2 regions of the Rhodococcus indonesiensis genome follow, and region 2 is predicted to be linked to the other one. Evidence: riboswitches for the same ligand, from Rfam matches in the RefSeq annotation. Region 2 holds a riboswitch; the other holds the start of a gene.
What was found. Region 2 has a riboswitch for thiamine pyrophosphate ahead of thiD (bifunctional hydroxymethylpyrimidine kinase/phosphomethylpyrimidine kinase). Riboswitches for the same ligand answer to the same signal wherever they lie in the genome.
Positions count from the first base shown of each region.

Region 1: another riboswitch for thiamine pyrophosphate. It lies ahead of thiO (glycine oxidase ThiO); the one in region 2 lies ahead of thiD (bifunctional hydroxymethylpyrimidine kinase/phosphomethylpyrimidine kinase).

Region 1 is NZ_CP180630.1:4,167,783-4,175,265, forward strand. Features, by position in the region: gene ACM26Y_RS19150 (hypothetical protein) at 6-305, opposite strand; gene ACM26Y_RS19155 (PHA/PHB synthase family protein) at 1,046-2,728, shown strand; gene ACM26Y_RS19160 (antibiotic biosynthesis monooxygenase) at 2,855-3,484, opposite strand; gene ACM26Y_RS19165 (thiazole synthase) at 3,785-4,579, opposite strand; gene thiS (sulfur carrier protein ThiS) at 4,572-4,787, opposite strand; gene thiO (glycine oxidase ThiO) at 4,793-5,860, opposite strand; TPP riboswitch at 5,849-5,961, opposite strand; gene thiE (thiamine phosphate synthase) at 5,988-6,677, shown strand; gene ACM26Y_RS19185 (NUDIX hydrolase) at 6,685-7,483, opposite strand, start outside.
Region 2 is NZ_CP180630.1:4,642,950-4,650,432, reverse strand. Features, by position in the region: gene lpdA (dihydrolipoyl dehydrogenase) at 1-958, shown strand, start outside; gene lipA (lipoyl synthase) at 1,033-2,046, shown strand; gene ACM26Y_RS21245 (DUF3263 domain-containing protein) at 2,043-2,315, shown strand; gene ACM26Y_RS21240 (GAF domain-containing protein) at 2,308-3,435, opposite strand; TPP riboswitch at 3,774-3,869, shown strand; gene thiD (bifunctional hydroxymethylpyrimidine kinase/phosphomethylpyrimidine kinase) at 3,860-4,687, shown strand; TPP riboswitch at 4,816-4,908, shown strand; gene ACM26Y_RS21230 (3-oxoacyl-ACP reductase) at 4,961-5,725, shown strand; gene ACM26Y_RS21225 (LLM class flavin-dependent oxidoreductase) at 5,725-7,029, shown strand; gene ACM26Y_RS21220 (FBP domain-containing protein) at 7,073-7,483, opposite strand, start outside.

The DNA.
Region 1 (7,483 bases), 480 kb from region 2:
GTCGATCAGGCGGTTTCGGCGATGACGAGTGCGGTGACGTAGCCGCCGTACTTGTCGTCGAAATTCTTGTCGGCGTAGTCACATTCCACGCGGAAGGTCACTGTGCCGCCCGAGATCGACACGAGATCGGTGTCGACCTCCACGATGTTGATGTGGTGATCATCGGAGTCGTAGTCGAGCTTGAAGCCGTTGAGGGCGACTCCGGCGCGCAGCACGTTCCGCGGAAACGACACCGACTGCTGGATGCTCCTGCGGCCCGTCCCGACCGGAATCGTGACCGACGGAGTGAGAAACGATATTGCCATGGGACCGGTCCTTTCTGATGGTGACCTGACACATCGACTGTGAGCCGCGGGGTGCGCGGCCACCACGCACCCTGGGGTGCATCCATGCGACCCTCGGGCTGAATTCGGTCGATACCGGCCGCTACGCGGGGATTGCCCGGGTGAGGTATGCGCTGTGCTGTGCTACCGACCTCGCCGTCGAGCTCTGCGAACTGCCGGGGCCGGAACGGAGAGGGATCCGCCGCCCGGATTGCCCATGCCGTCGACGCCGCGCATGCCGTCGCCGTAGCACTCGCCGTGTTCCACTCGAACTCCGATCCGGACAGGACATTTCGTACATGATGTCGCCGCCCCCTGCCCGGAACCGACCCGGACTCCCGGGCACACCGTGTCCGTACGGCGTTGCGATCTCTTCGGCGCCGAACCCCCGATCTCTTCGACCGGGCCGACCGATATCCACCTGGACCTGGGGAAAGGCGCGTTCCTCACAACTGCCGTACCGCATCGAAGCCTGCGCGTTCTGCCCCCGGATCAGGAGCGTAACGCGGGCCTCCCCCCGCCGTCCGGCAGCCGATCCGCCTTGCAGCGGCGACCGGAGTCGCGATATGTCGCGCCGGGTTCGGTCGTCGCCGGCGGCGTGCCGGTACCGCCGGTACCCCTACATACCGCATGAATGCATTGTCCTTCAACGAAATCCGCTACTGTCGGCCGCCAGAGGCGCGAATCGGTGCGACAATCCAGGTGTCGAAGGGAGGCCCGTGATGACCCAGACACGAGCCGTGATCGGGGAGAGCGTCGAGGAGTCGATCGGAGGCGGTGAGGACGTCGCGCCCCCGAGACTCGGGGCGGCCGTCGGCGCCCTGGCCGACGTGTTCGGTCACGGCCGGACGGTGGCCCGGCACGGCGTGTCGTTCGGCAAGGAACTGGCGAAGATCGCCGTCGGCCGCTCCACGGTGGCACCGGCGAAAGGCGACCGCCGGTTCGCCGACCCGGCCTGGAGCACGCACCCGGCCTACCGCCGGCTCGAGCAGACCTACCTGGCGGCCAGCGGTGCCGTCGACGGCGTCGTCGACGACGTCGGCCGCGGCATCGACCCACGCCGGGCGGCCGAGGCCAAATTCGCCGCCGACATCCTCACCGCGGCCCTGGCCCCGACGAACTACCTGTGGACCAACCCCGCGGCACTGAAGGAGGCGTTCGACACCGCCGGCCTCAGCCTCGTGCGGGGCACCAGGCACTTCGTCTCCGACCTGCTCGAGAACCGGGGCATGCCGTCGATGGTCGACCGCGGCGCCTTCACCGTCGGCACCGACCTGGCGGTCACCCCGGGCGCGGTGATCTCCCGCGACGAGGTCGCCGAGGTGCTGCAGTACACCCCCACCACCACCACGGTCCGCCGCCGGCCGGTGCTGGTGGTGCCCCCGCCGATCGGCCGGTACTACTTCCTGGACCTGCGGCCGGGACGCAGCTTCGTCGAGTACAGCGTCGGCCGCGGCCTGCAGACCTTCATGCTCTCGTGGCGCAACCCCACCGCCGAGCAGGGCGACTGGGACTTCGACACCTACGCCGGCCGGGTCCTGCGGGCGATCGACGAGGTGCGGGAGATCACCGGCAGCGACGACGTGAACCTGATCGGGTTCTGTGCCGGCGGGATCCTCGCCACCACGGCGCTCAACCACCTCACTGCCCGGGGCGACGACCGGGTGCACAGCATGGCCTATGCGGTGACGATGCTCGACTTCGGCGATCCGGCACTGCTCGGCGCGTTCGCCCGGCCCGCCCTGATCCGGTTCGCCAAGGGCCGCTCCCGCCGCAAGGGCCTGATCAGCGCGCGGGACATGGGATCGGCATTCACCTGGATGCGCCCGAACGACCTGGTGTTCAACTACGTCGTCAACAACTACCTGATGGGACGCACCCCACCGGCGTTCGACATCCTCGCCTGGAACGCCGACGGCACCAATCTGCCCGGCACCCTGCACGGTCAGTTCCTCGACCTGTTCCGGGACAACCTGCTCGTCGAGCGCGGTAAGTTCACCGTGCTGGGCACACCGGTGGACCTGAAGTCGATCACCGTCCCCACCTTCGTCTCCGGCGCGATCGCCGATCACCTGACCGCCTGGCGCAACTGCTACCGCACCACCCAGTTGCTCGGTGGAGACACCGAATTCGTGCTCAGCTTCTCCGGGCACATCGCCAGCCTGGTCAACCCGCCCGGCAACCCGAAGGCGCACTACTGGACCGGCGGCACACCGGGCCCGGACCCGGACACCTGGCTCGAGCACGCCGAGCGGCAGCAGGGCAGCTGGTGGCAGGCCTGGGCCGACTGGGTGCTCGCCCACGGCGGAGAGGAGACCACCGCGCCGAGCGCACCCGGCAGTACCCGGCACCCCGCGCTCGAGGCGGCCCCCGGCCGGTACGTGCGCGACCTACCCGCAGCCTGACCCTCTCGATCCGGAATGCGACCCGGACCGACAGGCAGACCCCTGACCGTCGGCGGCTGACGGCAGCAGGTGGCGACTCGTCCTCGACGGCAAGGTGGAGGACGCGCGGCGCCGGCGCCCTCCGGCTCACGCCATTTCGGGGACGTGCAGGTGGGCGATGGCGAGCTCGAATTCGCAGGTGTCGAGTATCTCCGCGCCCGCTTCGCGAACCACTGCCGCCCGGATGCCGTCGAGGCGTTCCCTGTGGCGTTCGATCGCCTCGGCGCTGTCGAACGTCATCGACGACACCCCGCGGCCGGACGCGCGGTCGATCATCAGGCTGGCGCTGCAGAACCCGTCGAGTTCCTCCACCTTGGGCAGTTCGCCCATCTTCCACAGGTCGACGCCACGGTCCATGTGCGCCGGCTCGGTTCTGATCCACGTGACCCGGCACCAGGCCCCGCGATCCGAATGGTGGTCGCGATGCATGACGGCGATCTCCCACCGCGACACCTCCGTGGTGCCGTGGAAGATCCTGGCGGCCTCGTCACGTAGCGTGCGCACCGCTCCTTCGCTGGCGCGCATCGATTCGTCGTCGCGCCACGAACTGGTCGCGATGCACCGGCCCGAGCCGCGATCGATCAGCAGGGACATGCCGAGGCAGCCCTCGATGTCTGCCAGCGTGGGCATCACGGTGTCGCGTACGTGCCTGATCCCGGCATCGATGTACGACGGATGCGCGTGAATTGTGGTCGAGCGTGCGAACACGATCGGCACCCTTCTCCTCAGGGCGGTGCCGACGCGGCGCCGCCGGTCGTTGTCGTTCCCCAGGTTTCACCTTGCTCCCCCGATCCACTGGAGGCAATAGGCGCATTCCGCTTCGACCGGTATCGCCCGAACTGCACGATCCGGCCACCGCTGCCGTCCCTCGATCGTGGGAAGAGAACCACCCGTGCACCACTGCTCGCCGCCGCCGACGACGCCGGTGGTGCCGCGACGCGTGCGGCACCACCGGGTCCGGTGGGCGCCCCCGGGTCCGGTGGGAAACCGACCGTCACGGCCTCACATCGGGTCGTCTCAGGGCTCGAGCGGCGACGACGCCTGCGCCCAGAACCGCTTCGGGATGCGGCCCGCGTGCCGGGCCCGGAAGCCGGCCTCGACGGCGTGGCGCATCGCGGACGCCATGAGGGCCGGGTCCTTCGCCCGGGTCACCGCGGTCGCCAGCAGCACCGCGTCGCACCCGAGTTCCATCGCGAGCGCGGCGTCCGAGGCCGTGCCGATACCCGCATCGAGGATCACCGGCACCCCGGCGGCTTCGACGATCATCTCGATGTGGTGCGGGTTGGCGACCCCGAGGCCCGTGCCGATCGGCGAGCCGAGCGGCATCACGGCGGCGCAGCCGACGTCCTCGAGCCGTCGCGCCAGCACCGGGTCGTCGTTGGTGTAGGGCAGCACGACGAACCCGTCGTCGACGAGTTGCTCGGCGGCCGAGACGAGTTCGATCGCGTCGGGCAGCAGCGTGCGTTCGTCGGCGACGACCTCGAGTTTGACCCAGTCCGTTCCGAGCGCCTCGCGGCCGAGTTGTGCGGTGAGCACCGCCTCGGCGGCGCCGCGGCAGCCGGCGGTGTTGGGGAGCGGCGCGATGTCGAGGCGGCGCAGCAGATCGAGCACGCCGGTCCCGGACGCCGCGTCCACCCGGCGCATCGCCACGGTGGTCAGCTCGGTGCCGGAGGCGACGAGGGCCTCTTCGAGCACGGCGAGGTTCGCGGCCCCACCGGTGCCGGTGATCAGCCGCGAGGCGAAGCTGCGTCCGGCGATCGTCAGGGGCGGCAGGTCGTGGCCGGGGTCGGAGCCGAAGTCGCGCTCAGCCACCCTGCACCGCCGTCAGCACCTCGATCTGCCAGCCCTTCTCGACGCGCTCGGACCAGCGTCCCCGGGGGAAGACGGCACCGTCCACGGCGACGGCGACCCCCCTGTCGGGCAGCCCGAGCCCACTCAGCAACTCGGCCATCGTCGGCGCCTCGGCGAACCAGCGCTCCTCCCCATTGACCGTGACTCCCACCGTCGGCGCACCGTTCATCACACTCACTCCTCGGTAAATCGTTGCGGATCAGCATATTTCGCCACAGCGAGCGGTTCGTCCGCGAGCTCCGCGACCACCGCGTCCGCCGTGACCGGGGTCAGCAGCACGCCGTTGCGACCGTGCCCGGTCGCGGCGATCACCCGCTCGGACAGCCGGCCGATCAGCGGCAGGTTGTCCGGGCTCACGGGTCGTAGTCCCGCACTCGCCTCGTACAGCTCGTACTCGCCGATCGCCGGGAACAGCGTCTCGGCGTCGGCGATGAGATCCCGCACCCCCGCGACGGTGACCTGCGTGTCGTCGGCCTCGTACTGGGTTGCGCCGACGACGAGCCCGTCCGCGCGCGGCACCAGGTACGCGGGCCGGCCGTGCACGCTGCCGCGGACCGTCCGGTGTGGAGCGGGAGCCGCGCCCGGGCGGGTCCGCAACCGCAGGATCTCCCCCTTGACCGGCCGCACCGGCAAGCCCGGCCACAGCCGCGCCGAGGCGGCGCCGGCCGCGAGCACCACCCGGTCGGCGTCCAGGTCCGTGACGTCAAGGACCGGCTCGTCGACGAAGGTGACCCCGGCCGCGGCGGCCGCCCGTCGCAGCGCGTCGACGAGAACCCGGTTGTCCACGGCCAGCTCGTCCGGGGCCAGCAGCCCGAGACGGATGCGCGGGCCGAGCGACGGCTCGAGTTCACGCACCTCGGCGCGGCCGAGCACGCGCATCTCGTGCCCCTGGGCCGACACCCACTCGGCGATCGTGCGCAGGTCGGCGGCGTCGGCCGCGTCCAGCGCGACGGTCAGCGACGCAGTGGAGGTGAACAGGTCGAGGCCGGTCTCCCGCAGCAGCTCGGCGCCGAACGCCGGCCAGCGGGCCAGCGACGCGGCGCCCAGCTCGAGGACGTGTTCCTCACCCGGCCAACCCTCCGACAAGGGCGCCAGCATCCCCCCGGCCACCCAGGACGCCCCCGCTCCCGGGGACGGGTCGTGCACGGTCGCGGTCCAGCCGGCCCGGGCCGCGCGCCAGGCGATCGACAGCCCGATCACGCCTCCGCCGACAACGGATACGGTTCCCAACAGTTCGTCCACCTCACTCCCTGCGCCGGCATGATCCGGTTCAGGTGCTGACGGTCGGGGCCGGCAGGCCCCCTCTCAGCCCCGCGATCCCCGGGACTCCCGTGTCGATTCGTTCAGAGCAGAGACTACCGTCTCCGCCGTGACTACCTACCGCGGCAACCATCCCGCCCCCCGGGAACGCCTCGCGCAGGCCCGGCTCTACCTGTGCACCGACGCCCGTCGCGACACCGGCGACCTGGCCCGATTCGTCGAGGAGGCCCTTGCGGGCGGTGTCGACATCGTCCAGCTCCGCGACAAGGGCTCGGCAGGCGAGAAGAAGTTCGGCCCGCTCGAGGCGCGCGAGGAACTCGAAGCACTCGAGGTGCTCGCCGCCGCCTGCCACCGGCACGGCGCCCTGCTGGCCGTCAACGACCGCGCCGACATCGCCCTGGCCGCCGGCGCCGACATCCTGCATCTCGGGCAGGGCGACCTGCCGGTGCGGTACGCCCGGCAGGTCCTCGGCGACGACGTGGTGATCGGCCGCTCGACCGCCAGCCGGGCCCAGGCCAGCCTCGCCGACATCGAGGACGGTGTCGACTATTTCGCCAACGGGCCGGTGTGGGAGACCCCCACCAAGCCGGGTCGCACCGCGGCGGGCCTCGAGGTGCTGCGGGAGGTGGCCCGGTCGCAGCCGCGGCGGCCGTGGTTCGCCATCGGCGGCATCGATGCCGAGCGGCTGCCCGAGGTGCTCGACGCCGGCGCCACCCGCATCGCGGTGGTCCGCGCCATCACCGCGGCACCGAATCCGCGGGCCGCGGCGGCGGCACTGAAGGCCGCGCTGCCCGGCTGAAAGTCCGTCACAGCCAGTCGAGGACCGTCGACGGCGCCAGGGTCGGCACGTCCCCGGGCAGCCGGGCGCGCAGTCCCCGGTCGGCCGTCACCACCACGGTGAGCACCTGGTCCAGGACCGCCGACGTGCCCTTCGCCAGGACGGCCAGCTCGTCGTCTCCGCTGCCGGCGGCGGGGTGCACCAGGGTGCGGTCGTCGTCGATCACCGCTGCGCGGGCTTGCCCCTCGAGGACCGCCTCGATGCGGCTCACCCAGCCGAAGGACCCGCCGGGCAGCTCGACGGTGCGGGGCACCGACTCGGCCAGCTCCGCGAGCAGTCGTGCGGTGGCACCCGGCCGGTCGCGCCACCAGCCGTTCGGCCGCGAGCCGAGGACGTTGGCCGTGTCGAGCAACATCCGCACCGCCCGGGTCCGCAGGTCCGGCCAGGCGGCCGCGAACCCGGAGTGCAGGGACATGGTCTCGACGTCCGCCTCCGGCACCCAGCGCAGTTCGGTGCTCTCCCCGTTGAGGGTCGTCGCCATCGGGCTCGGGGTGTCCGCGACGACCGTGGTGTACGTCCATCCCCCGGCACCGCCGGAGGTGACCCGCTCGGTGCGCACGCTCACGGCAGCCGGGTCGATCCCGGTCTCCTCCTCGGCTTCCCGTACAGCCGCGGCGACGGGACTCTCGTCGCTGTCGCGGGCGCCGCCGGGCAGGGCCCACGTGCCGCCCTGGTGGCTCCACGCCGCGCGGTGCTGCAGCAACACGGCCGGGGTGCCGTCGGGCAGCGGTGCACGCAGCAGCAGCCCGGCCGCACCGAATCTGCCC
Region 2 (7,483 bases):
TTCGGTTCCCGGTGTCGTGCCCGACGGCGACCGGGTCTGGACATACTTCGAGGCTCTGGTCCCGTCGGAGCTTCCGAAGTCCTTGCTGGTCATCGGCTCCGGCGCCATCGGCGTCGAATTCGCGAGTCTGTACAACGATCTCGGCACCGACGTCACCCTCGTCGAATTGGCCCCGCAGATCATGCCGATCGAGGACGCTGCCGTCGCGGGCCATGTACGGCGGCAGTTCGAGAAGCGAGGCATCAGGATTCACACCGGCGCCTCGGTGTCCGAACTGACGGTCGGCACGAACGCCGTCACCGTGGCCGTCCGGTCGGCCGACGGAACGATCGACGAGTCGACCGTGGACAGAGTACTCGTCGCGGCCGGAATCCAGGGCAACGTCGAGGACCTCGGTCTCGAGGAACTCGGTGTCGAGGTCGATCGCGGATTCGTCACCACCGACCAGTGGTGTCGCACCACCGCATTCGGCGTGTACGCGATCGGTGACGTGGCGGGCGCACCTTGCCTCGCCCACAAGGCAAGCCACGAAGCCGTCCTGTGTGTGGACAAGCTCGCCGGTGCGGATCACGTCCGGCCGTTGGACCGCGACTACGTTCCGGGCTGTACCTACGCGCGGCCGCAGGTCGCCAGCCTCGGTCTCACCGAAGAACGAGCCCGTGCGACCGGCCGTCGCCTGCAGATCGGGCAGTTCGATCTGCAGGCGTCCGGAAAGGCGCTCGCGATCGGCGAAGCCGACGGGTTCGTGAAGACGATCTTCGACGCCGACAGCGGCGAACTCCTCGGTGCCCACATGGTCGGCCCGGATGTCACCGAGCAGATTCAGGGATTCGGCATCGCTCGATCCCTGGAGGCGACCGCCGACGATCTCGCCGAGGTCGTCTTCGCGCACCCGACGCTGTCGGAGGCGATGCACGAATCGGTTCTGGCCGCGCTGGGCCGTCCGATCAACATGTAGCAAGTCCCGCCGAACCGCGGACCCGCGTGGAACCGCGGTTCGGCGGGAACCCACGCCCAGGAATCGAACGAAACGTGAATCCCATACCTGGAACAACACCCGACGCGCCGGTCCCGTCGGGCCGCAGGTTGCTTCGACTGGAGGTCCGCAATGCGCAAACCCCCGTCGAACGCAAGCCGAACTGGATCAAGACCCGCGTCAAGAACAGTCCCGCGTACGCCGAACTCGAGAGCCTGGTCGAACGCGAAGGACTGCACACGGTGTGTGCGGAAGCCGGCTGCCCCAACATCTTCGAATGCTGGGCAGACCGCGAAGCCACGTTCCTGATCGGCGGTCGGCAGTGCACGCGCCGCTGCGACTTCTGTCAGATCGACACCGGCAAACCCGCCGACCTCGACCGGGATGAGCCCCGCCGCGTCGCCGAGTCCGTGCAGGCGATGGGACTTCGGTACGCCACCGTCACCGGGGTTGCCCGCGACGACCTGCCCGACGGCGGCGCATGGCTCTACGCCGAGACCGTCCGACAGATCCACGCCCTCAACCCCGGCACCGGCGTCGAGAATCTCGTCCCCGACTTCAGCGGACGGCCGGACCTGCTGGCCGAGGTGTTCGACTCCCGGCCCGAGGTGCTCGCCCACAACCTCGAGACCGTGCCGCGGCTCTTCAAGCGGATCCGTCCCGCGTTTCGCTACGAACGCTCGCTCGGTGTGCTCGCCGCGGCCCGCGACTTCGGCCTGATCACCAAATCGAACCTGATCCTCGGTATGGGGGAGACCCCACAGGAAGTGCAGCAGGCGATGATCGACCTGCACGATGCCGGCTGCGACATCCTCACCATCACCCAGTATCTGCGTCCCTCGCCGCGACACCACCCGGTCGAGCGGTGGGTCGAGCCGGAAGAATTTGTCGAACACTCGAAAGCCGCCGAGGAGATCGGTTTCGCCGGCGTCCTGGCGGGGCCGCTCGTGCGTTCCTCGTATCGCGCCGGCCGCCTCTACGCCGACGCCATGGCCCACCACGACCGTGAACTCACTTCTCCCCTCAGTCATCTCGCCGAATCGCACCCGCCAGGAGTTCGACCCACATGAGTTCCGCCACCGAAGACGACCGCATCATCGACTTCGCCCGTCGCTGGCTGCCCTACGGCGGCGGAAGTCCCGGAGACCTTCTGGTCGAATTCGGAATGACCCCAGCCGGTTACCTGACCCGGCTGGGGGAGATCCTCGACAGCCCCGCCGCCTTACGACTGCACCCCCGACTACGTGCGGACCTGCGCGACTTCGTCGCTGCGCGCACCTCTGCCTCGCGCGCCGCGCCGAATCGGAGCGACCAGGTTCGGAGGCGGAATGTCACCTGATCACACGAACTTCGACACCGTCAGCGAACCGGTACGGCTGGGGCGTCAGCACAGGGCCGAGGCTCTTGCGCAGCCGGGAGACCTCGGCGCGGACGGCAACGATGTGGTCCCGGTCGCCGAACAGGGCCTCGCTCAACGACGCGGCATCGATGCCGGCCGACCGGGTACGTGCCAATACCCTCAGAATCTGCGCGTGCCGCGGTGACAGGGCACGCGTCCATTCCATCTCCCCCCGCACCGTCGCCCGAGGGGCCGTCCCCAGGTCGAGTTCGAGTCGGATGGCCGCCCGTTCCGCGCGGCGGCGCACCAACCATGCGTCACCGAGCGGTTCGGGTACGCAAAGTCCGAGACCGGGCACGAGCAGCGGTCGGTCGGCCTCCGGTGAGGCCAGTCGTTCGGGAACGCCGATGCCGCTGGCTGCCACGACCCATCCGTGACCGTCCACGACGACGGCAGGCCCGCACGTCCTTGCCAGCACCGGCGCCGCATCGGTACGGAGCCTGTCGAGGTGGACGGCATGCTCGCGCCAGAGCATCGACTCGGCCAACCGCACAGCCGTCTGCACGAGGGCCACGGTGGCCGGATGCACCGACATCGCCGACCCGCTGATATCCAGTACGCCGAGGACCTCGCCGGAGCGTGGATCGTGGACCGGTGACCCCGTACACGACCAGCCGTAGTGGGACCGGGCATAGTGTTCGGCCGAAAAAAGCTGTACCGGAGCGTCTTCGACCAGCGACGTGCCGACAGAATTGGTGCCTACCGACTTCTCCGACCAGCGGGCGCCTTCCACGAATCCGAGGACGTCGGCTTCCCTCTGCACGTCACGTGCACCTTCTCGCCACAGCACCACCCCGTCCGAGTCAGCGACGACCACGATGAAGTTCGCGTCGCTCGCCATTTCGGTCAAGGTGCCGCGTAGTTCGGGCAGAACCGACCTCAGGGCGCTTCGTGCACGGCGCGCTTCGAGTTCGGAGACGTCCGCGAGTACCACGTCCTCACACCGGGCGGGACTGACGCCGTCTGCCTGGAGACGCGACCACGACCGGGCGACAACGTCACGCGGAGGCACCGGCGGCGTCCGGCCGGACATCACCGCGTCGTGGACGTCGCTCAACAATCGGGCGCGTCGCGACAAGTCTTCTCCGGAACCGAAAGCGAGCAACCGCTGGCGCGCCGAACTGGCCCTACTCACAGCGTCCAGCCTACCGTCAGGGGGTCAGCCGCACCATGTCCCCTGCCGTCTGCGGCCACCCCAACAGCAAACCCGTCGACGAGTTCGCACATTCGGCGAGACGCGGGTCGACCGGCACACTGCTTGGACAAGAACGTTCCGCACGAACGCTTTCGGTCCTCGGGCCCACGCTTCTGCCGTGCGGCCCGCCTGGGTGGGCGCGGCAAGTGGGCCCGCCACAGCCCAGACCCACGGGGCCGCCGAACGAAGTCGACGCCTATGATCCTCTCGACACGGGGTGCCCGGGTAAGAGGGCTGAGATCACACCCGTCGAACCTGCTCTAGTTCGTACTAGCGAAGGGATGTCCGAATGACGATGTCTGCTGTTCCACCGCCGCGAGTGCTTTCCATTGCCGGTACGGATCCGACCGGCGGCGCCGGCATCCAGGCGGACCTGAAGAGCATTGCCGCGCATCGAGGCTACGGAATGGCGGTGGTCACGGCGTTGGTCGCCCAGAACACCTGCGGCGTGCGCAGTGTCCACCTTCCTCCGGCATCGTTTCTCACCGCTCAACTCGAAGCGGTCAGCGACGATGTCACCGTCGACGCCGTCAAGATCGGCATGCTCGCCGAGACCGATCAGGTGCAAGCCGTCGCCGAATGGCTTGCCACGGTCGCGCCCCCCGTGGTTGTGCTCGATCCGGTCATCGTCGCCACCAGCGGCGACCGGTTGCTCAGCCGCGAGGCCGAAGGCGCGCTCGAAGACCTCATTCCCCAGGTCCATCTGATCACGCCGAACGTTCCCGAACTCGCAGTCCTCAGTTCCACGTCTCCGGCCGACTCCTGGGAGGAACTGCTCGGGCAGGCCCATGAGATTGCCGATCGCTACGGGGTGGCGGTGTTGGCCAAGGGCGGACATCTTCCTGGAGACACCGTCTACGACACCGTCATCGGCCCTGTAGCGGGGGAGGACGATGCGGTCGTGGTCGACAGTCCCCGCATACGCACCTCGAACACGCACGGCACCGGTTGCTCGCTGTCGGCAGCCATGGCTACCCTTCGGCCGCAGCGAGAAAGCTGGGATGCCGCGCTCGAGGAAGCCAAACGGTGGCTCACCGCAGGCATCGAAGCAGGCAGGGAGTTGCATGTCGGTCGCGGCCACGGCCCTGTCCACCACTTCGTCGATCTGTGGACGTGACCTGCTGCGAGGAACAATGCTGCCGTGCACGTCGTCCTCGTGCCGGCTGGGACCCCGGGCAGTCTCGTGAGTTGCCCGAAGTGACAGTGATGTTCGACGGACGGGCATAACCGGGGTAGTCTTGCGACGGACTCGACACGGGGTGCCGGAAACGGCTGAGAGACAGACCCGTCGAACCTGATCTCGATCATGCGAGCGAAGGGATGCCGAGCCGGCGCGGCCGTGTGGTCCGTCGCTGCGGTGAACCCCTTCCCACCGAAGGGAAACAACACAATGCTCTTGCAGAACCAGACGGTACTCGTCACCGGCGCCGGGCGCGGTCTCGGTCACCACCTCGCGCAGTCGTTCGCCGACGAGGGCGCCGCCGTCGTAGTCAACTACCGCAACAGCAGCGACGCCGCCCACGCCCTTGCCCAGAAGATCGGCTCGGACCGCGCTGTCGCGCTGGCCGCCGACGTGACCGACCCCGCCCAGATCGACGCCATGCTCACACAGGCCAGGAAGCACTTCGGCCGACCGGTCACCACCGTCGTCAACAACGCGCTGCCCGACTTCTCCTTCAACGGCGACGCGCGCCGCAGAGCCGACCAGATTGGCTACGGCGATTTCGCCGCTCAACTCGACGGTATCGTCGGCGGCGCGGTCAACACGATCCAGGCGGTTCTGCCCGGCATGCGCGAGGCCGGCGGCGGCAGCGTCATCAATATCGGCACCAACCTGTTCCAGAACCCGGTGGTGCCGTATCACGACTACACCGCCGCCAAGGCAGCACTGCTGTCGCTGACCCGCACATTCGCGGCAGACCTGGGGCCTGAAGGCATCCGCGTGAACATGGTCTCCGGTGGGCTGCTGCGCACCACCGACGCATCGGCAGCGACCCCCGAGGAGGTATTCGAACTGATCGCCGCCTCCACGCCCCTGCGGAAGGTCACCACCCCGGAGGACTTCGCTGCCGCTGTCCTGTTCTTCGCTTCCGACTGGTCGCGAGCAGTCACCGGTCAGAACCTCGTGGTCGACGGCGGGCTGGTGATGAACTGATGCTGTCCCGCACCCTCCATCTCAATGCCTTTCTCCATGGTGTCGGCCATCATTCGGCGGCGTGGCGGCATCCGACGTCCGCGGCGGAGCGAATCGGGGACATCACCTACTTCGAGGAACTCGCTCGGACAGCCGAGCGTGGCTGCTTCGATGCGGTGTTCTTCGCCGACGGTCACTGCGTGAATCCGAGCTACACGGCCGGGACCACGTGGTTTCTCGAACCCCTGACCGCGCTGTCCGCGATGGCGCGCGCGACGAAACGCATCGGGCTGGTCACCACGGTGTCCGCGAGCTTCTACACACCGTTCCATGCGGCGCGGATGCTCGCGTCGCTGGACCACATCAGCGGTGGACGGGCCGGGGTGAACATCGTGACCTCGATGTTCGACGCGGAGGCCCGCAATCACGGGCTCGACGCTCTGCCGGACCATGCCGAGCGTTACGGCCGCGCCGAGGAGTTCATCGAGGTGCTGACTGCGCTGTGGGACTCGTGGGACGAGGCCGGCATCGCCGTCGATCGCGCCGCCGGTCGATACCTCGACGCCGACGCCATCCGTCGGATCGAGCACCGCGGTCAGCACTTCCGCGTCGACGGTCCGCTCACCGTCCCGCGCTGCCCACAGGGGCGTCCGGTGCTGTTCCAGGCAGGAGCGTCGGAGACCGGACGCAGCCTCGCAGCGCGGCACGCCGAAGCGGTGTACTCGGTTTCGTGGGATTCGACCATGGCGCTCGACTTCGCCACCGATCTGCGTGGCCGCGCTGCCGCCGCCGGACGAGATCCCGCGTCGATCGCGATACTTCCGGGCCTCGTCCCCTATGTCGGTCGCACCGAGGACGAGGCCCGGGCAAAGAAGGCGACGTTGGACGCGTTGATCGACATCGACGCCGCGCTCGCCCAGCTCGGCGTCTTCACCGGTCAGGACTACACGGGCCACGATCTCGACGCGCCGGTTGCCGACCTACCGCCCATCGACCAGTTCTCCGGCCCCCAGGGTCGCTACGCAACGGTGCAACGGATCATCGGATCGCACCGGCCCACACTGCGTGGACTGCTCGGCTACCTCGCGGCCGGAGGAGGGCACGCGACGATGATCGGCACGCCCGAGGCGATCGCGGATCGGATCGAGGAGTGGTTCGTCGCCGGCGCCTGCGACGGATTCAACCTGATGTGTCCGGCGTATCCGGATTCGCTGGACGACTTCGTCGACCTGGTAGTCCCGGAACTGCAGCGCCGCGGCCTGTTTCGCACCGCATACCCCGGGACCACATTGCGCGACACGCTGGGACTGTGGTCCTTCGCGTGAAGACGCCCGGGTGACGGCGCCGCCCGGGTAGTGCACAGCGTGGTCACGGATCCTGCTCGTCCAACACCCGCCCGACGAATCCGCCGAGTCGAGTCTCGAGTTGCCGGATCCGAGTCTCGGTGGGCAGTGCTCGATCGGGCTGATTGCCGGGCAGAGGCGCCAGCTCCCGCACATACAGTGAGCATGCGAAGTTACTGCACATGTAGGTTCTGATGCTGTTTCCGGCCTTGCCGCCGGCGCCGGCCTTGCGCGCCGTGAACAGCGACGTCCCACCGGCGCGGTGAACGGCGTGACAGAGGGTGCACATCGTGCTGCGCGACCGGGACCCGTCGGTGTCGGCCTGGCGCAACTCGATGCCGACCGTGTGCTCGGCGCGCTGGGCAATCAGATATGCGCGGAGCGGAGCTCGAGGGTCCGTCCAGCCGAAGAAGTCGAGTTCCGCCCAGCGCACCGC